DNA from 2 places in the Luteibacter sp. 9135 genome. Region 2 is predicted to be linked to the other one. Evidence: riboswitches for the same ligand, from Rfam matches in the RefSeq annotation. Region 2 holds a riboswitch; the other holds the start of a gene.
The links. Region 2 has a riboswitch for thiamine pyrophosphate ahead of thiC (phosphomethylpyrimidine synthase ThiC). Riboswitches for the same ligand answer to the same signal wherever they lie in the genome.
Positions count from the first base shown of each region.

Region 1: linked by a shared signal. The riboswitch ahead of FA89_RS02765 (TonB-dependent siderophore receptor) and the one ahead of thiC (phosphomethylpyrimidine synthase ThiC) in region 2 are both predicted to bind thiamine pyrophosphate.

Region 1 is NZ_JQNB01000001.1:616,711-624,303, reverse strand. It holds gene FA89_RS02815 (glycoside hydrolase family 108 protein) at 1-422, shown strand, start outside; gene FA89_RS02810 (DUF2589 domain-containing protein) at 426-959, shown strand; gene FA89_RS02805 (DUF2589 domain-containing protein) at 1,031-1,660, shown strand; gene FA89_RS02800 (hypothetical protein) at 1,721-1,984, shown strand; gene FA89_RS02795 (hypothetical protein) at 2,037-2,414, shown strand; gene FA89_RS02790 (hypothetical protein) at 2,425-2,751, shown strand; gene FA89_RS02785 (hypothetical protein) at 2,748-3,047, shown strand; gene FA89_RS02780 (hypothetical protein) at 3,184-3,642, shown strand; gene FA89_RS02775 (MASE1 domain-containing protein) at 3,658-4,572, opposite strand; gene FA89_RS02770 (phosphotransferase enzyme family protein) at 4,771-5,922, shown strand; TPP riboswitch at 5,926-6,022, shown strand; gene FA89_RS02765 (TonB-dependent siderophore receptor) at 6,079-7,593, shown strand, end outside.
Region 2 is NZ_JQNB01000001.1:3,589,786-3,597,378, reverse strand. It holds gene FA89_RS15155 (DODA-type extradiol aromatic ring-opening family dioxygenase) at 1-473, opposite strand, end outside; gene FA89_RS15150 (hypothetical protein) at 602-853, shown strand; gene FA89_RS15145 (alpha-amylase family glycosyl hydrolase) at 860-2,734, opposite strand; gene FA89_RS15140 (DUF3761 domain-containing protein) at 2,832-3,137, opposite strand; TPP riboswitch at 3,312-3,418, shown strand; gene thiC (phosphomethylpyrimidine synthase ThiC) at 3,483-5,306, shown strand; gene FA89_RS15130 (FAD-dependent oxidoreductase) at 5,290-6,285, shown strand; gene thiS (sulfur carrier protein ThiS) at 6,282-6,476, shown strand; gene FA89_RS15120 (thiazole synthase) at 6,479-7,258, shown strand; gene FA89_RS15115 (endo-1,4-beta-xylanase) at 7,274-7,593, opposite strand, start outside.

The sequences.
Region 1 (7,593 bases), 3.0 Mb from region 2:
TGGGCATCGCTCCAACGATCGACGCCTTGCGCGAACTCACCGAAATGCAGGCGGCGACGATCTACAAGGCACTGTACTGGGACGCGATACGTGGTGACGAGTTTGCTTCGCAGCACCTCGCCAACATGGTGTGCGACTTCCAGGTCAACGCTGGAGCCGCTTCGGCACGGCTGTTGCAGCGCGTGCTAAACAGCCTTGGTGCACAGCCGCGCCTGCATGTCGACGGCAGGGTAGGGAAAGCGACGATGAAGGCATTGCGCGAGGCCGATGCGCATCGTGTGCAGGCGCTCTTCCAGGAAGGTCGTCGCGACTATTACCGCAATCTGGTGACGCTGCGGCCAAGCCTGGCTCGCTTCCTCAAGGGTTGGTTGCGTCGCGTGGACAGTTTCGACGTTACCTCCGACACGACGCGGAGTGCCTGACGGATGCCTACGCAAACGCCATTACCCGGCCTGATCGAAGCCATGGCCAGTGCCGTCATCGACGCCCAGGATCGCATCGAAAAAAGGCAGATGGCCTACCTGGGCGACTATTTCGACGAGGACAACCGACCCAAGAGCATCGTGATCCGCATGCCGTCCATGCGTCCGGATGCGACAGAGGACGATGAAGACCTCTATCGCGCGCCGTTGCTTCCCCTCGTGTCCACGAACCTGCTGCGTATCAAGGATGTCGAGATCAGCTTCGATGTCGATATCGGCAGCCTCACCGATACCGCCGCGGATGCCGTGTCCGAAGGCGACACCATCAAGGACGCGCTGGCCTGGGGGCGGCGTGGCGAGCGCAAGCGTCCCACCGTGCACGTCGACACCACCATTCGTTCCAGCGAGCACACATCCGGCTCGGTGCACGTGGTGATGCGTGTGGAGGGTACCGATCCCACGGAAGGCACGGCGCGCCTCATGAACCACCTGGCACAGACCCAGGGCGTGTTCCAGACGTTCAGGTACGAGGAGTGACAGCACCCGCGTACCGGACCGTGATGCACATGGCGTGTGTCACGTCGTAAACCACAGAAAAGGAGCTTCACATGTCCGAAATGGTCAACATCGCCCAGCAATTCCAGGGCCTGCCGATGGGGGACCTCATCGGTGCGCCGCTAGGGGCCGCCTGCGACGCTCAGATCAAGCTCGCGCAGGCCACGGCGGACTTCATCCGCACCGTGGGTTTCCAGAAGAGCGCCGACGGCACCTCGGAAGAAACGCGTACCGCCGCCTTCCGCTTCAAGCGGCCGGTGATCAATCCCGACGGCACCAGCGGGGAGGAAGAAGTGTCGATGGACGTGCCGCTGCTCTCCATCGTCAAGGTGCCCAACCTTGCGGTGAGCACGGTGGACATCACGTTCGACATGGAGGTGAAGTCGTCTTTCGCGGAAACCAACGAGAAGAAGAAAAACGCCGATTTCAGCGTGGAAACGGGGTTCAAGGTCGGTGCGTTCTCGCTGAACGCCAAGGTGGCCGGGTCGGTGTCCTCGCACATGCAGAACACCCGTTCGTCGGATAACTCGGCCAAGTACCACCTCAACGTCAAGGCCGAGGACAAGGGTATGCCCGAAGGTCTGGCACGCGTGATGGACATCATGCAGACCGCGTGCGAGCCGCGGGTCAGGAGCCTGGCGCCGCCCGTCGCCGAGGCCAGACAGGAGCCGGCCACCGCCTGACGGTGACGTAGCGACCGCGACGCAGGGACGCGTCGCGGTTCATCACGCGAAGGAGTAACCATGTTCGATCTTTCCGATATCCGCTTCGTCAAGCGCATCGTCGTCGGCAGCAACAACCCGAGCCAGATGAGTACCGAGGAACAGGTGGAAGAGGCGAGGGCACTATTGAATCGCTGTCTGAGCGAGTCGCCCAAAGGGAGCATCGTAGGCCTGGAAAAGAGTTTCACCATCCTGCAGATCGGCGAGCACCAGGTCGTGTTGCAGTGGATCTGCTACCACGTCGGTTTCACCCGAAAACCCGTGTGGCTCGGCGACGAAAAGTAAATCAAAAGGAGGGAAGCGACATATGTCGATATCAACCAAAGGGCGCGTTGCGATGGCAATCGTCGCCGGTCTGTTCGTTTTCGATGCCGTGGCAACCGTTCCGCCACTCGCGAACGGCACCATGTGGGCTGGCGTGGCGAACAGCACGAAAGGAAGGGCCATGCATGTGGTGGCGGGTTTCGATGGCGACGCGGTATCGCTTCGTTTCGGCGAGCCGGCGGCCTGCCGCATCGTTGCCACCCCGCTCGATGCGCATGCCGATGTGCATACCTTTCGTTTCAAGGTGTCGCAGAACGGCGGCGCATTTTGCAGGCTGCTCTATCCGGGCGAGTTGACGCTCACCTCGTTGGCGACAGGATCGGTCGGCGTGCGCTTCGATCGCGGCGAGACAGCCTGGAGCGGCACGCTGGAACGTGTCGGGGACCCATAAGGAGACGATGATGAGCATGGAAGGCATCGCAAGTCTGTGGTTGCTCATGGCAGCGGTGGGCGGCGCGATCATGCCGGTCGCGTTGTACGGCGGCAAGTCGCAGGGCAGGGCCATCGTTCGTGTGATCTGCGGCGCGATGCTCGCCGTGTTCCTGTCCCCTGCGCTCAACAAGCAGTACCTGCCCGATGCCGACCTCGACCTCAAGGCGGCCGTGGCATTCCTCGTCGGCTGCTTCGGCCTCAACGTGACGATCCTTGCGCAGAAGTTGCTGGATCAATATGGCGAAGCGGCAGCCAGTCGTTTTCTCGGTGGCATCTTCAAGGGAGCAGACAAGTGATCGTGGCACTCGTTCTCATCAACCTCATCTCGTGTTGCCTGATCGCGATCAGTGCCTTGTGGCTCGTCACCGATAGCACCAAGGCGAGAGGGGCTCGAATATGCTGCGGCATCATCTGCTGCGGTTCCCTGGTCAACGTGAACGCGTTGTGGGTGGCCTTCGCCAACATGCAACCCAGCCATCCCATGACGTGGCCGACCGAAGCCGTGCTCAATGTCGGGGCTGCGGTACTGCTCGGGCGCTGGGCTCTCAAGGGTTGGCTTGCACGCGCCACGGAGATCGAAACCGTGCCCTGAGTGTTAAGAGACTCCAGCTGTGAGCGTATTCGGCAGCCGGCTCATGGCCTCCGGAAGCGTTGAGGGACAGTGGACGCGTCGGTCGTGGATGTCCCGCGACCGGCGCGTTTCATCCAATCCCCCAGAGGAGTCATCCATGCACAGCCATGTCCGTTCCACCCTTGCCGTTCTCGTGGTCGCCACGCTCGGTCTTGGCCTCGCCCATGCCCAAAGCCAGGCCGCGGCCGCATCGTCGGGTCTGGGCCAGTCCTGGCCCGGCGCCACCGACGTCAGCCTGAGTCCGAACTACCACGTCTACGTGTTCCAGCGCGGGACCACGCGCTACATCCAGGTCAACGACACCACGGGCAAGGTACGGGGTGCCGTGGCCCGCACTCCCTATGCACTGGTCGGTACGCCGGTGGGTTCGGATGCCACGAACGTGGCGACGCCGGACGAGCCGCTTCCGGTCGCCGCGAGCACATCCGGCGAGACGGTCTACAAGGATGAGACAGTGCAGGTATTCATCGCACCGCAGGCGGATGGAACCGTGCGGTTGATGGCGGCCCAGGCGGACTGCAAGAACGCATCGGAGTGCACGTCCAAGGGCCCGTAACGATCAGGGGCGGTTTCAGCCGGTACGCGAACCCGCCCCCTGAATAGCCGGAACGTGGCTCGCCGCCAGTCGGCGAGCCACTCGCACGCCGAACAGCAGGGCGGTCGACAGCACGAAGGCAATCACCACCTGCGCGCGGATCATCGACGGGTCCTGCAGTTCGAACGAGGTACTGGCCATGGCGGCGCTGGCAAGCAACCCGGTAATGGCCGTGCCGTGCCAGCCATGGCGCAGGGTGAGCACAAGGACGGGAACGGCCATGGCGATACGTGCCACCTGCAGCCAAGCGCCTTCCGTCAGCGAGGCGGCCACCATGGCGCCGACCAGGCATGGCACGGTGATCAACACCATGTCGCGCATGAGCGGGCTGGTCATCGCGTCGCGCCAGTTCATCTTGTGTCCGGCATCGATCAGCCGCTCGCGCAGAGCGAGGATCGTAGGGGTCAGCGCCAGCGCACCCAGGTAGCATCCCAGCAGCCAGGCCAGCACGATCTGGGCGGTGAGATCGGGAGGGGGCGAACCGTCGCCCGGTTTCACGGTCAGGTAGGCCACGATGTTGCCGGCGGTTACCGAAAGCGAACAGAGCAGCGTGGCGGCCAGGATCATGCCCATGTTGATCCTGCCGTCGGCGCGAAGCAGGGACGCCCGCCGCTGCACCCAGGTCACGGCGGGCATGCACATGACGATTGGAGGAAACGAGTTGAGCACGGCCCACATCACGCCCAGCATGGAGGCGTGCAGTGCCGACATCTCGGCGATCGGCAGGAACTCGCCGACCGCCAGGGCCGGCCAGAAACGACGGGGCACCAGCAGAAGGCACGCCAGGCGCAGGCCGGCCGGCAGCATCCAGTGCGAAAAAGAGACATTGCGGGTGAGCTCATAGCAGGCGGCGTACGCGCCCGCCACGGCGATGCTACGCCCCCAGTCCAACGGATCCGTGTTGTTTGCTCTCACATCCGCCCCCCACCAGCCTCTCGATTGGATCGATCGAAGTCGCCGGAAGCGGCACTTTCCACGATCCACGGTTCTAGTCTGAAGGGTTATCGGCGCCGTCGCCATCGAATGGAGCAAAATTTGACAAATTTGCCGATTCGGCACGCGGAAGGCACCCATCGCTACACTCAGCCCATGATCGACGATGCGCATTTCACCCATGGATTGGCCGGCGACCAGCAGGTTCCCGACTGGCCGCCCCTGGCTGCGGACGAGGTCTCGTCGGTGCTGGCGGGCTATTCCGCACTGGGCGCCACGGGCAACATCCTGTGGCACAGCCCGCGTCCGCTGTCCGCGGCGGCCAGGGTCGCCACGGCGGATGGCGAGGTCTTCGTCAAACGGCATCACCGGCGGGTACGTGACGTCCTTACGCTGGACGAGGAACATCGCTTTGCCGGGCATGTGCGCTCACGGGGCATACCCGTGCCGGCGGTGCTGGCCGACGCCGCGGGTCGCTCCGCCGTCGCCCAGGGCGACTGGGTCTACGAGGTGCACCGATGCGCTACCGGCACGGACGTCTACCGCGATGCGTTCTCGTGGTCGCCCATCGGCGGCATCGCACACGCAAGGGTCGCCGGCGCCATGTTGGCCCGCCTGCACCTCGCCGCCGAGGGCTTCGACGCGCCCCAGCGGGGCACGCACCTGCTGGTGGCCCGCGCGGACATCCTCGGCGCACGGGATGCGCTGGGCGCGCTGGCGGACCAGCTGCCGATGCGGCCGGCGCTGGCGGCCTACCTGCACGAACGCGACTGGCGCAGCGAGATTGCGGCGGCCCTCCAGCCCTGGCAGGCACGCTCTGCCGCCGGGATCGCCCGCCAGCCGCCCCTGTGGACACACGGCGACTGGCACGTGTCCAACCTGTGCTGGAGTGCCGCCGGCGACGAGGCACGGATCACCGACGTGCTGGATTTCGGCCTCTGCGCACGCACCTTCGCCCTGTTCGACCTGGCCACCGCCATCGAGCGCAATGCTATCGCCTGGCTCGAACTGGGGCAGGAGACTATCGCGCGTACCGACCTGGCGCTGGCCCTCGTGGAAGGTTATCGCTCCGTGCGGCCCCTCGGCGCGGACGACCTTGCCGTGCTCGCCGACGTGCTGCCGGTGGTCCACGTCGATTTCGCCCTCTCGGAAGTGGAGTATTTCGAAGGCGTCACGCGCCGCCGCGACCATGCCGACGTGGCTTACTACACGTTCCTCCTGGGTCATGCGCGATGGTTCGCCGGCGATGAAGGGCAGGCGCTGCTCGAGGCCCTGCGCCACGCCGATCGTGCTTTCGTGGTTCAATAGGCGTTCTAGAAGCGGGGGTGCCGGGCGAATGCCGGGCTGAGAGAGTCCCTTGGAACCTGACCCGGTTAATACCGGCGTAGGGAGCTTGCTGCACCACGGACGCCCTTGCGGGCGGCGCGGTGCGCCGTCGCTTCGTTCCTGCCCACGAAGACGACGATGACCCTTTCCCGCACCCCCCTTGCCCTCGCCCTGATCGCGCTCGCCCCGTCGGCATGGGCGGCCGACGACACCGCGCCGCCCGCGCAGGCGCGCACCTTGCCCACAGTCGATGTGCACGCCAACACGGCGGACGGGTATCGCGCAGCGGATTCCCAGCTGGATACCTTCGGCAGCTTCGGCAGTGCCACGCTGCACGACACGCCAGCGGCCATCACCGTCATCACCCGCGCGCAGATCGACGATCGCCAGCCGCGTTCGCTGAGCGAACTGGTCCGCGGCGATGCCGCCATCAACGACAACTACGCGCCGGCCGGCTACTACCAGGACATATCCATCCGCGGTTTTCCGCTGGACCTTGCCACGGGTTTCCGCTTCAACGGCATGATCATGTCGGCGGAGCAGTTGCAGGCGCTGGAAGGCAAGGAGCGCGTGGAAGTGCTGAAGGGCCTCGGCGGCCTGGAGGCCGGCGTCGTCGAGCCGGGCGGGCTGATCAACTATGTCAGCAAGCGTCCGGCCGAGGTCCACACGCTGACGCTGGGCACCGACTCGCATGGTTCCGTGTACCAGGCACTCGACCTGGGCACATGGTTCACGCCCACGTTCGGCGTGCGCGTCAACGCCGCCAACGAAAAGACCCACGGCGTGGTCGAGCACACCGATGCCCGGCGCAGTTTCGTCTCGATCGGCGCGGACTGGAAGATCAGCGACCAGGCCACGTTGCTGCTGGATACCGACTACCAGACCAGCGGCGGTCGTTCGGTTTCCGGCTATCAGTTGCTGGGCGGTAACGCTATCCCGCCGCACCCGCATCGCACGCGCCTGCTGGGTTACCAGCCATGGCAGCGCCCGGTCGGCATCCATTCAAGCAATACGTCGCTTCGCTTCAACTACCGGTTCAGTGACACCTGGAACGCGCAGGTATCGGCAGGACACAGCCATACGGTGATCGACGACAACGTCGCTTTCGCTTATGGATGTTTCTACGCCGCCTCGTGCGCCTCGGGCGCCACGCCGGGTTATTTCTTCGCGCCCAACGGCGATTACGATGTCTACGATTTCCGCAGCCCCGACGACACGCGGCAGAACGACGAAGTGCGCGGCGTGGTCACGGGCAGCTTTGCCACGGGAGCGCTGGACCACGAGGTGAACCTGGGTGCCACGGCGTTCCGGCGTACCGTCGACCAGCGTCCCTACGTTTACGATTACGTGGGCACGGCCAACATCGACGATCCGGTGGTACCCGTGTTCGATCCCTCGCCGAACCAGCCCGGCGCCTCGGTGCGCCGGCTGACCAGCTGGCAGCGCACGCTGTTCGCGATCGACAGGGTCCACCTGGGTGAGCAATGGCAGGTGTTGGCCGGCGCGCGCCTGGTCCGGCTGGACGAGCGGGCGTATGACAGTGCCGGCGCCCTGGAGCGTGCTACGCGCCAGACGAAGACGCTGCCGCAGGCCGCCGTGCTGTGGCAGCTGACCGCACCGCTTACCACCTACGTCAGCTATGGTGAAGGCCTT
Region 2 (7,593 bases):
GGGGCAAGCAATTCACCCACGCGCAGATGCGTCGCCGGGTCGAAGTCCGCCCGTAGCGACAGTTGAACCACGGGCAGCGCCGCTTCCGGATACAGCGTGTGCATCAGGGAAAACGTGCCGTGGTCGAAGCCACGGTGGGGATCGAGACCCGAGGGCACGCCGCCGTCCGCCAGCAGTCGATACACGCGTTCGGCCAGTACCGGATCGCCTGGCGCGTCATAGCGGATGCGGTAGGTATGCTCGGGAAAACCGTGGTAGTCGAAGATCATCGGCGGCTGGGTGCCCGAAGACACCAGGAACCGGCTGGCTTCCCAGTGGCCGGAGACCATCAGGATGGCGCGGGGCGCGTCACCCAGTTCACTGCGAACGGCGTGCAGCGAGGCGTCCAGGGCATCGTAGGCACCGCGCTGGTCGTCCTTGAGCCAGGGCCAGGGGCCGCCGCCGTGGGAGAGGAAGTAAGTGGGAAGTCGCATGCCGGCCGTCTCGCATAGAAGCTGATCGGGCTATCGTAATCCCCGCGCTGCACCCCACGTAGCATTTCCCTTGACGCGGGTTGTGGCCCACTCCAGTCGGCAGCACAGCCAAGACGAGGTAGACCAGGATGGAAGCGCGCGATTTAGGGAACACCATTACCCTGTACCTGCCCCAGGGCGGCACGGGAGCGGAAGCGTACGCGGTGCTGCAGGAACGCGAGCGCATGGGCGGCTTCGCCAGCCGTGCCGAGTCGGTTCAATTCGCACTGGCGCTCGCCCTGACCCTGCACCGCAGCCGCAACGTGCCGGTGCGCATGCGGGTGGAGGACGATTCGGGCATCTGGCAGACCACGGATGCGCTGGCCGGCGCGATGCCCTGACGCTGGCTAGCTACCCCTTACGACCCATAGCATGCCGTAAGGCATCAATCCCGCCCCCCGCTGGCCGTGAAGCACCTCGTCGCGCGCCTGCAGCCGAACCGGCAGATCGTCCAGCGGGATACGCGATCCGCTGAAGTTGAACACCGCCCAGGCATCCGGGCCACGCTGCAAGGCGAGTACGGCGGGATGGCCGCTTTCGATCACCGTCACCGGTGCCTGGGGGTCCAGGCGTGTATCGGCGCGTGCATCGAGGAGGGCGCGCATGGCGGCGAAGCTCGCAGCCGGCAGACCTTCACCGATCTCCATGTCACGCAGACGCGTGTCGTCGAAGCGGGGACGTTCGGTCCATCGGCTGTCGGCCACCATGGCGGCGACGTCACGTGCATCGTCGTTGTTGCCCTGGACCAGTTCGTCGCCCATGAAGATCATCGGCACGGCGCCCGCCCAGCAGGCCAGGCCGTAAAGCAGCTGGAACCGGGCGAGGGCCAGGCGCTGCGCCGCGGGATCGTTGCCGGGCAGGCCCACGAGCGCGGCGGTCATGCCGTTGGTGCCGTGCAGGGTGCGCTCGCGTCCGCGCTGGAACGCGACGCCGCGTGCATAGCTGCCCGGCACGCAACCTTCAAGGAAGTCCGCGACGAAGCCGATGCGCTCGCGAAAGCGCCGGCCACCGGCCGCCACGTCCTGCTTCAGCACGCTCCACACGATGTCGTCGTGGCAGCGCACATAGGTCATCCAGCCGGTGCCAGGCGGCGGTGGGGGGGTGGCCTTCATGACCGTTTCCACCATGTCAGCGCGTTGTTCCACCAGCGCCGTCCACGCGGCGGCCATGAGGCCACTGTGGTACGCCAGGTGACACTCGGGATGCTGCGCGTCGCCCAGGTAGCGCGACACGTCCGCCGGCGGCATCACCGCCTCGGCCTTCAGCAGCACGCCCGGCGCGACCAGTTCGATCACCGCACGCAACGCCTGCAGGATGACGTGCACCTCCGGCTGGTTGGTGCACGAGGTCCCGGCGCGTTTCCACAGGAACGGCGCGGAGTCCAGGCGAAACACATCGATGCCGCGGTTGGCCAGGCCCAGCATGGTCTCCGCCATCGCGGCGAACACGGGGAAATGGGCGTAGTTGAGATCCCACTGGTAGGGATAGAACGTGGTCCAGACCCACCCGCCCATGGTCGGGATGTGGGTGAAGTTGCCCGGCGCGACTTCGGGGAACACCTGGTCCAGGCCGACCTCATAGGCGTCGCATGCCTGCCGGTCGGGCAGGATGTGGAAATAGGACCGGTACTGCGCATCGCCCGCAGCGGCGGCGCGTGCCCATGCATGATCGTCCGCGACATGGTTCAATACCAGGTCCGAGCACAGCATGATGCCGGCGGCGTGCAGGTCGGTGCACAGCGCTTCCAGGTCGGCCATCGTGCCCAGCCGGGGCTCGACCTCGTCGAACGCACGCACGGCAAAGCCACCGTCGTTCTCGCCATGGCGACCACGCAGGAACGGCAGCAGGTGCAGGTAGCTCACGCCCAGTTTTTGCAGGTGCGGTATGCGCGAGCGCACCCCCTTCAGATCCCCGGCGAAGCGGTCCACGTAAGCCATATAGGCGACGGGGCGATCTTCCAGGAACCAGCCGGGCCTAACGGCGCATCGTTCATCACGAGCCCGCAGGGCGGCGGGGCGTGCGTTGGCGAGGTGGCCCAGGCGATCGCAAAGATCGGCGAAGTGGTCCGCGAACCCTTCGCTACGGCCGTAGAGTGCGTTCAGCAGCCGATGAAGACGGCGAATTGCCTCCGCGCTCGCCTGCCGACCTTGCCGGGGCGTCCTGGCCAACGCTTCGTGGAACGCATCCGCACCGGCTTCCGCGGCGTCGCACAACATGCTCATCGCTACTCCGTCGGCCCCGGGCGCCTGTCGATTCAGGCGAGGCCCGTGCCGTAGCCCTTGATCGTGCCGTGAGGTGCAACCGATTGCAAGGCCGCGATCAGAGCCAGCGGGTGACGCCGCCATGATGGGAGCAGGTGCCGCGGCGATTCAGACTGAAGCTGAAGGAGCCGTCGCCGCATTGTGCGGATGCACCAGCGGGCGGCTGGTCGTTCGTCGTGTGGGCGGGTCGGTGCACCTGAATGCCGTCCCGGTTCGTGTAATAGCCGCCCTCCACCATAACGGCACCCGGTGCGGCGCGGTGAAAGGAGGAAGGTCGCGCCTGTTGGGGAACGGCCTGCTGGGCCAGCGCAGAGGTGGCGAAAAGCGCGGTGGCGGCGAGGGACAGCAGTAGACGGGCAAGCATGGGCGTTCCTTGGTCAGCCGGTGAGTCCGCCCGGAACGACGAGCAAGCACCATGCCGCGCGTGCCGCGGATGGCCGGTTCGTGTGACGATGTGCCGTATTTACCTGCAGGTCGTCGGCACATGGACTGCCGCGGCAAGCACTTGTTCGCTTCCACCGAAACTGGGTAGGCTTTGACCCGTTCCGAGGGGTGTCCTGCGATGGCAGGGCTGAGATGGCAGCGGCCGGACCCTTCGAACCTGATCCGGGTCATGCCGGCGAAGGGACGGGAATGCCAAGCACGCCATGGGGCGTGCACCCCTGTTTATCGTCGCCCCGGGTCTCCCATCCTCCAGGAGAAGAGATCCATGCTTTCGAACACGCCTGCCCACGCGGATGCGCCCGCAACCGTGACCACCGGCCCGATACGCGGCTCGCGCAAGGTCTACCTTTCCCCGCCCGGTCATCCCCACCTGCACGTTCCTTTTCGCCAGGTCACGCTGAGCGACCCCCGCGAACCGCCGCTCAACCTGTACGACGCCTCGGGCCCCTACACCGATACTGAAGCGGGCATCGATCTCGCCCGCGGCTTACCGCCCGTGCGCGAGGCCTGGCTGGCCAGGCGCGACCTGGTCCGTATCGAGGGTCGCGACGTGCGGCCCGAAGACAATGGCAACCTCAGCGCCGATGCCGTGGTGCCGGCCTGTCCCGCACCGGTTGCGTTACGTCGTGGCCTGCCCGGGCGCCTGGTGACGCAATACGAATTCGCCAGGGCCGGCATCGTCACCGAAGAGATGGTGTACGCGGCGTTTCGCGAAAACCTCGGCCGGGAACAGGCCTTGAGCGATGTCACGGAGCGACTGGCGGACGGCGAGAGCTTCGGTGCCGAGATTCCCGATGTGGTCACCCCCGAGTTCGTTCGCGACGAGATCGCGCGCGGGCGGGCGATCCTGCCCGCCAACGTCAACCATCCGGAACTCGAGCCCATGGTCATCGGGCGCAACTTCCTGGTGAAGGTCAACGCCAACATCGGCAATTCGGCAGTCAGCTCCGGCGTGGCCGAGGAGGTCGAGAAGCTGGTGTGGTCCACCCGATGGGGCGCCGATACCGTCATGGATCTTTCCACGGGCCGCAACATCCACAACATCCGCTCGTGGATCATGCGCAACGCGCCGGTGCCCATCGGCACCGTGCCGATCTACCAGGCCCTGGAGAAGGTCGGCGGCGATCCGCTGAAGCTCACCTGGGAGGTGTTCCGCGACACGCTGATCGAGCAGGCGGAGCAGGGCGTGGATTACTTCACCATCCACGCGGGCGTGCGCCTGGCGCACGTGCCGCTGGCGGCGCGACGCGTCACGGGTATCGTCAGCCGCGGCGGCTCGATCATGGCGCGCTGGTGCCTGGCGGGACATCGCGAGAGTTTCCTCTACGAGAAATTCGAGGAGATCTGCGCCATTTGCCGGCAGTACGACGTGTCGTTGTCGCTGGGCGACGGCCTGCGTCCGGGTTCCATCGCCGATGCGAACGACGCCGCGCAGTTCGCCGAGCTGGAAACGCTGGGCGAGCTGACCCGCATCGCGTGGGACCACGGCTGCCAGGTGATGATCGAAGGGCCGGGTCATGTGCCGATGCACAAGATCAAGGTGAACATGGACAAGCAGCTGGCGCTGTGCGGGGAAGCGCCGTTCTACACGCTGGGGCCGTTGACCACGGATGTGGCGCCCGGTTACGACCACATCACCTCGGGTATCGGCGCGGCGATGATCGGCTGGTTCGGCACGGCCATGCTTTGCTACGTTACGCCGAAGGAACACCTCGGGCTGCCCGATCGCGATGATGTCAAGGTGGGCGTCATCACCTATCGCATCGCGGCGCACGCCGCGGACCTGGCCAAGGGCCATCCGGCCGCGAAGCTACGCGACGATGCGCTGTCGCGCGCGCGCTTCGATTTCCGCTGGGAAGACCAGTTCAACCTGGCGCTGGACCCGGACACCGCGCGTGCCTACCACGATGCCACGCTGCCCAAGGACGCGCACAAGGTGGCGCATTTCTGCTCGATGTGCGGCCCGAAGTTCTGTTCGATGAAGATCTCGCAGGACCTGCGTCGCGAAGCGGAAGCCATGGAGGGCATGGCGCAGAAGTCCGAGGAATTCCTGGCCGGCGGGGGCGCCTTGTATGTCCCGGCCGCTTGAGGGCACGGAGGTCGCGGTGATCGGCGCGGGCGTGGCCGGACTGACGGCCTCCCTGGCGCTGGCCGAGCGTGGTGCGAGGGTGGTGCTGTACGAGCGCTCGGCGACGTTGGGCGCGCAAGCCTGTTCGTGGATGGCGGGTGGCATGCTGGCGCCGTATTGCGAGCGAGACGGCAGCGAGCCGCGCGTGAGCGAGCGCGGCATGGCGTCGCTGGACTGGTGGCCACGGCATGTGCCGGGGGTGACGCGCGGCGGTTCGCTGGTGGTGGCAGCTGCGCGGGATCGTCCGGACCTCGTGCATTTCGCCGCGCGCACCGAACATCACGAGGCGCTGGATGCCGACGGTCTTGCCGCGCTGGAACCCGATCTGGCCGGCCGCTTCGGACAGGCCTTGTGGTTTGCCGATGAAGCCCATCTCGATCCGCGACACGCCCTGGAGGCACTGGCCCTTGCCTTGCGCCACCTCGGTGGTCGCCTCGAACTGGACGCCGACGTGCGTTGCGACGACTTTGCCGACCGGCCGGTGATCGACTGCCGTGGGCTGGGTGCGCGCGACGCGCTGCCCAGCCTGCGTGCCGTGCGCGGCGAGATGATCCTGCTGCGCAGCAGAGACGTCCGCTTGCAGCGTCCGGTGCGTCTGCTGCATCCACGCACGCCGGTGTATGTGATTCCCCGTGCGGATGGCCTGCTGATGCTCGGTGCCACCTCGATCGAGAGCGAGCACGCGGGACCGGTGAGCGTGCGTTCCGCGGTGGAACTGCTCAACGCCGCTTACCTGTTGCATCCGGCCCTGGCCGATGCCGAGATCCTCGAGCTCGGCGTCGGCCTTCGCCCGGCCTTTCCCGACAACCTGCCGGCCGTGGTGCGCGATGGCCACGTGCTGCGTTTCAACGGTCTTTACCGGCACGGCTTCCTGCTGGCTCCGTGGTATGCGGAGCGCCTGGCGGATGGGCTGGCCGATCATTTTGCGGAGGCGGCATGAGCATCATGGTCAACGGCGAACCACAGGCAGACGCATGCGACCTTGCCGCGTTGCTCGCGCGGATGGGTCTGCACGAAGCGGTGGTCGCCACGGCGTTGAACGGCACGTTCATACCTTTGGCGCGCCGTGCCGCGACGACCTTGCGCGCAGGCGATCACGTCGAGATCCTCGCTCCGATGCAGGGAGGCTGAGCGTGGATATCCTTACCCTCTACGGCCAGGACTTCCATTCGCGGCTGCTGCTGGGCACGGCCCAGTACCCGTCGCCCGCGTGCCTGGCCGACGCCGTGCGTGCCGCCGGCAGCGAGATCGTCACGGTGTCGCTGCGCCGCGAATCGGCCAGCGCGCAGAGCGGGCAGCAGTTCTGGCAACTGGTGCGCGAACTCGGCTGCCGGGTGCTGCCGAACACGGCAGGCTGCCATTCGGTGAAGGAGGCGGTTACCACGGCACGCATGGCGCGTGAACTGTTCGACACGCCGTGGATCAAGCTGGAGGTGATCGGCGACAGCGACACGCTGCGCCCCGATGTCTTCGGCCTCGTGGACGCCGCGCGCATCCTCGCCGCCGAAGGCTTCGAGGTCTTCCCGTATACCACCGACGATCTGGGCGTGGCCGAGCGTCTTCTCGATGCCGGATGCCGCGTGCTGATGCCGTGGGCGGCGCCGATCGGCAGCGGGCGCGGGCTCAGCCATCCCTACGCCCTGCGCACCCTGCGCAGCTACTACCCCGGCGTGCCCCTGATCGTCGATGCCGGCATCGGGCTGCCGTCGCAGGCGGCCGCCGCCATGGAGATGGGTTACGACGCGGTGCTGCTCAACACGGCCGTGGCCAAAGCCGGCGATCCCGTGGGCATGGCCGGCGCCTTCGCGCACGCTATAACGGCCGGTCGTGCCGCCTGGCGGGCCGGCCCCATGGAAACGCGCGACATGGCGGCACCGTCCACGCCCGTGATAGGTATGGCGCAATGGGGATGAGGGTTTTGCTTCCCGTCAGGTGGCTCGCCGTGCAAGGCAATGCGCCACGACCCAGCTCGCCGGCTTGATCTGTCCGTGCGGCCCGAACACCAGCGGCCTTTGGGCCGCCGGGCCCGTGGACGGGGTGGCGCCGGTGCGGTGCGCGCTGTCCCACACGCCCCAGGTCAGCACGGCCGACACGGTGCCGGTGCCGAGCACCAGGTCGAGATAGCGCTTGTACGTATCGGCCACGATGGCATCGCGTTCGGTGAGGGTGCCGGTCAGGTGGCTGTCGTCCACGTCCAGTTCGGTGACGTAGACGCGAAGACCCAGGTCGCGTACCTGTCGCAGGAACG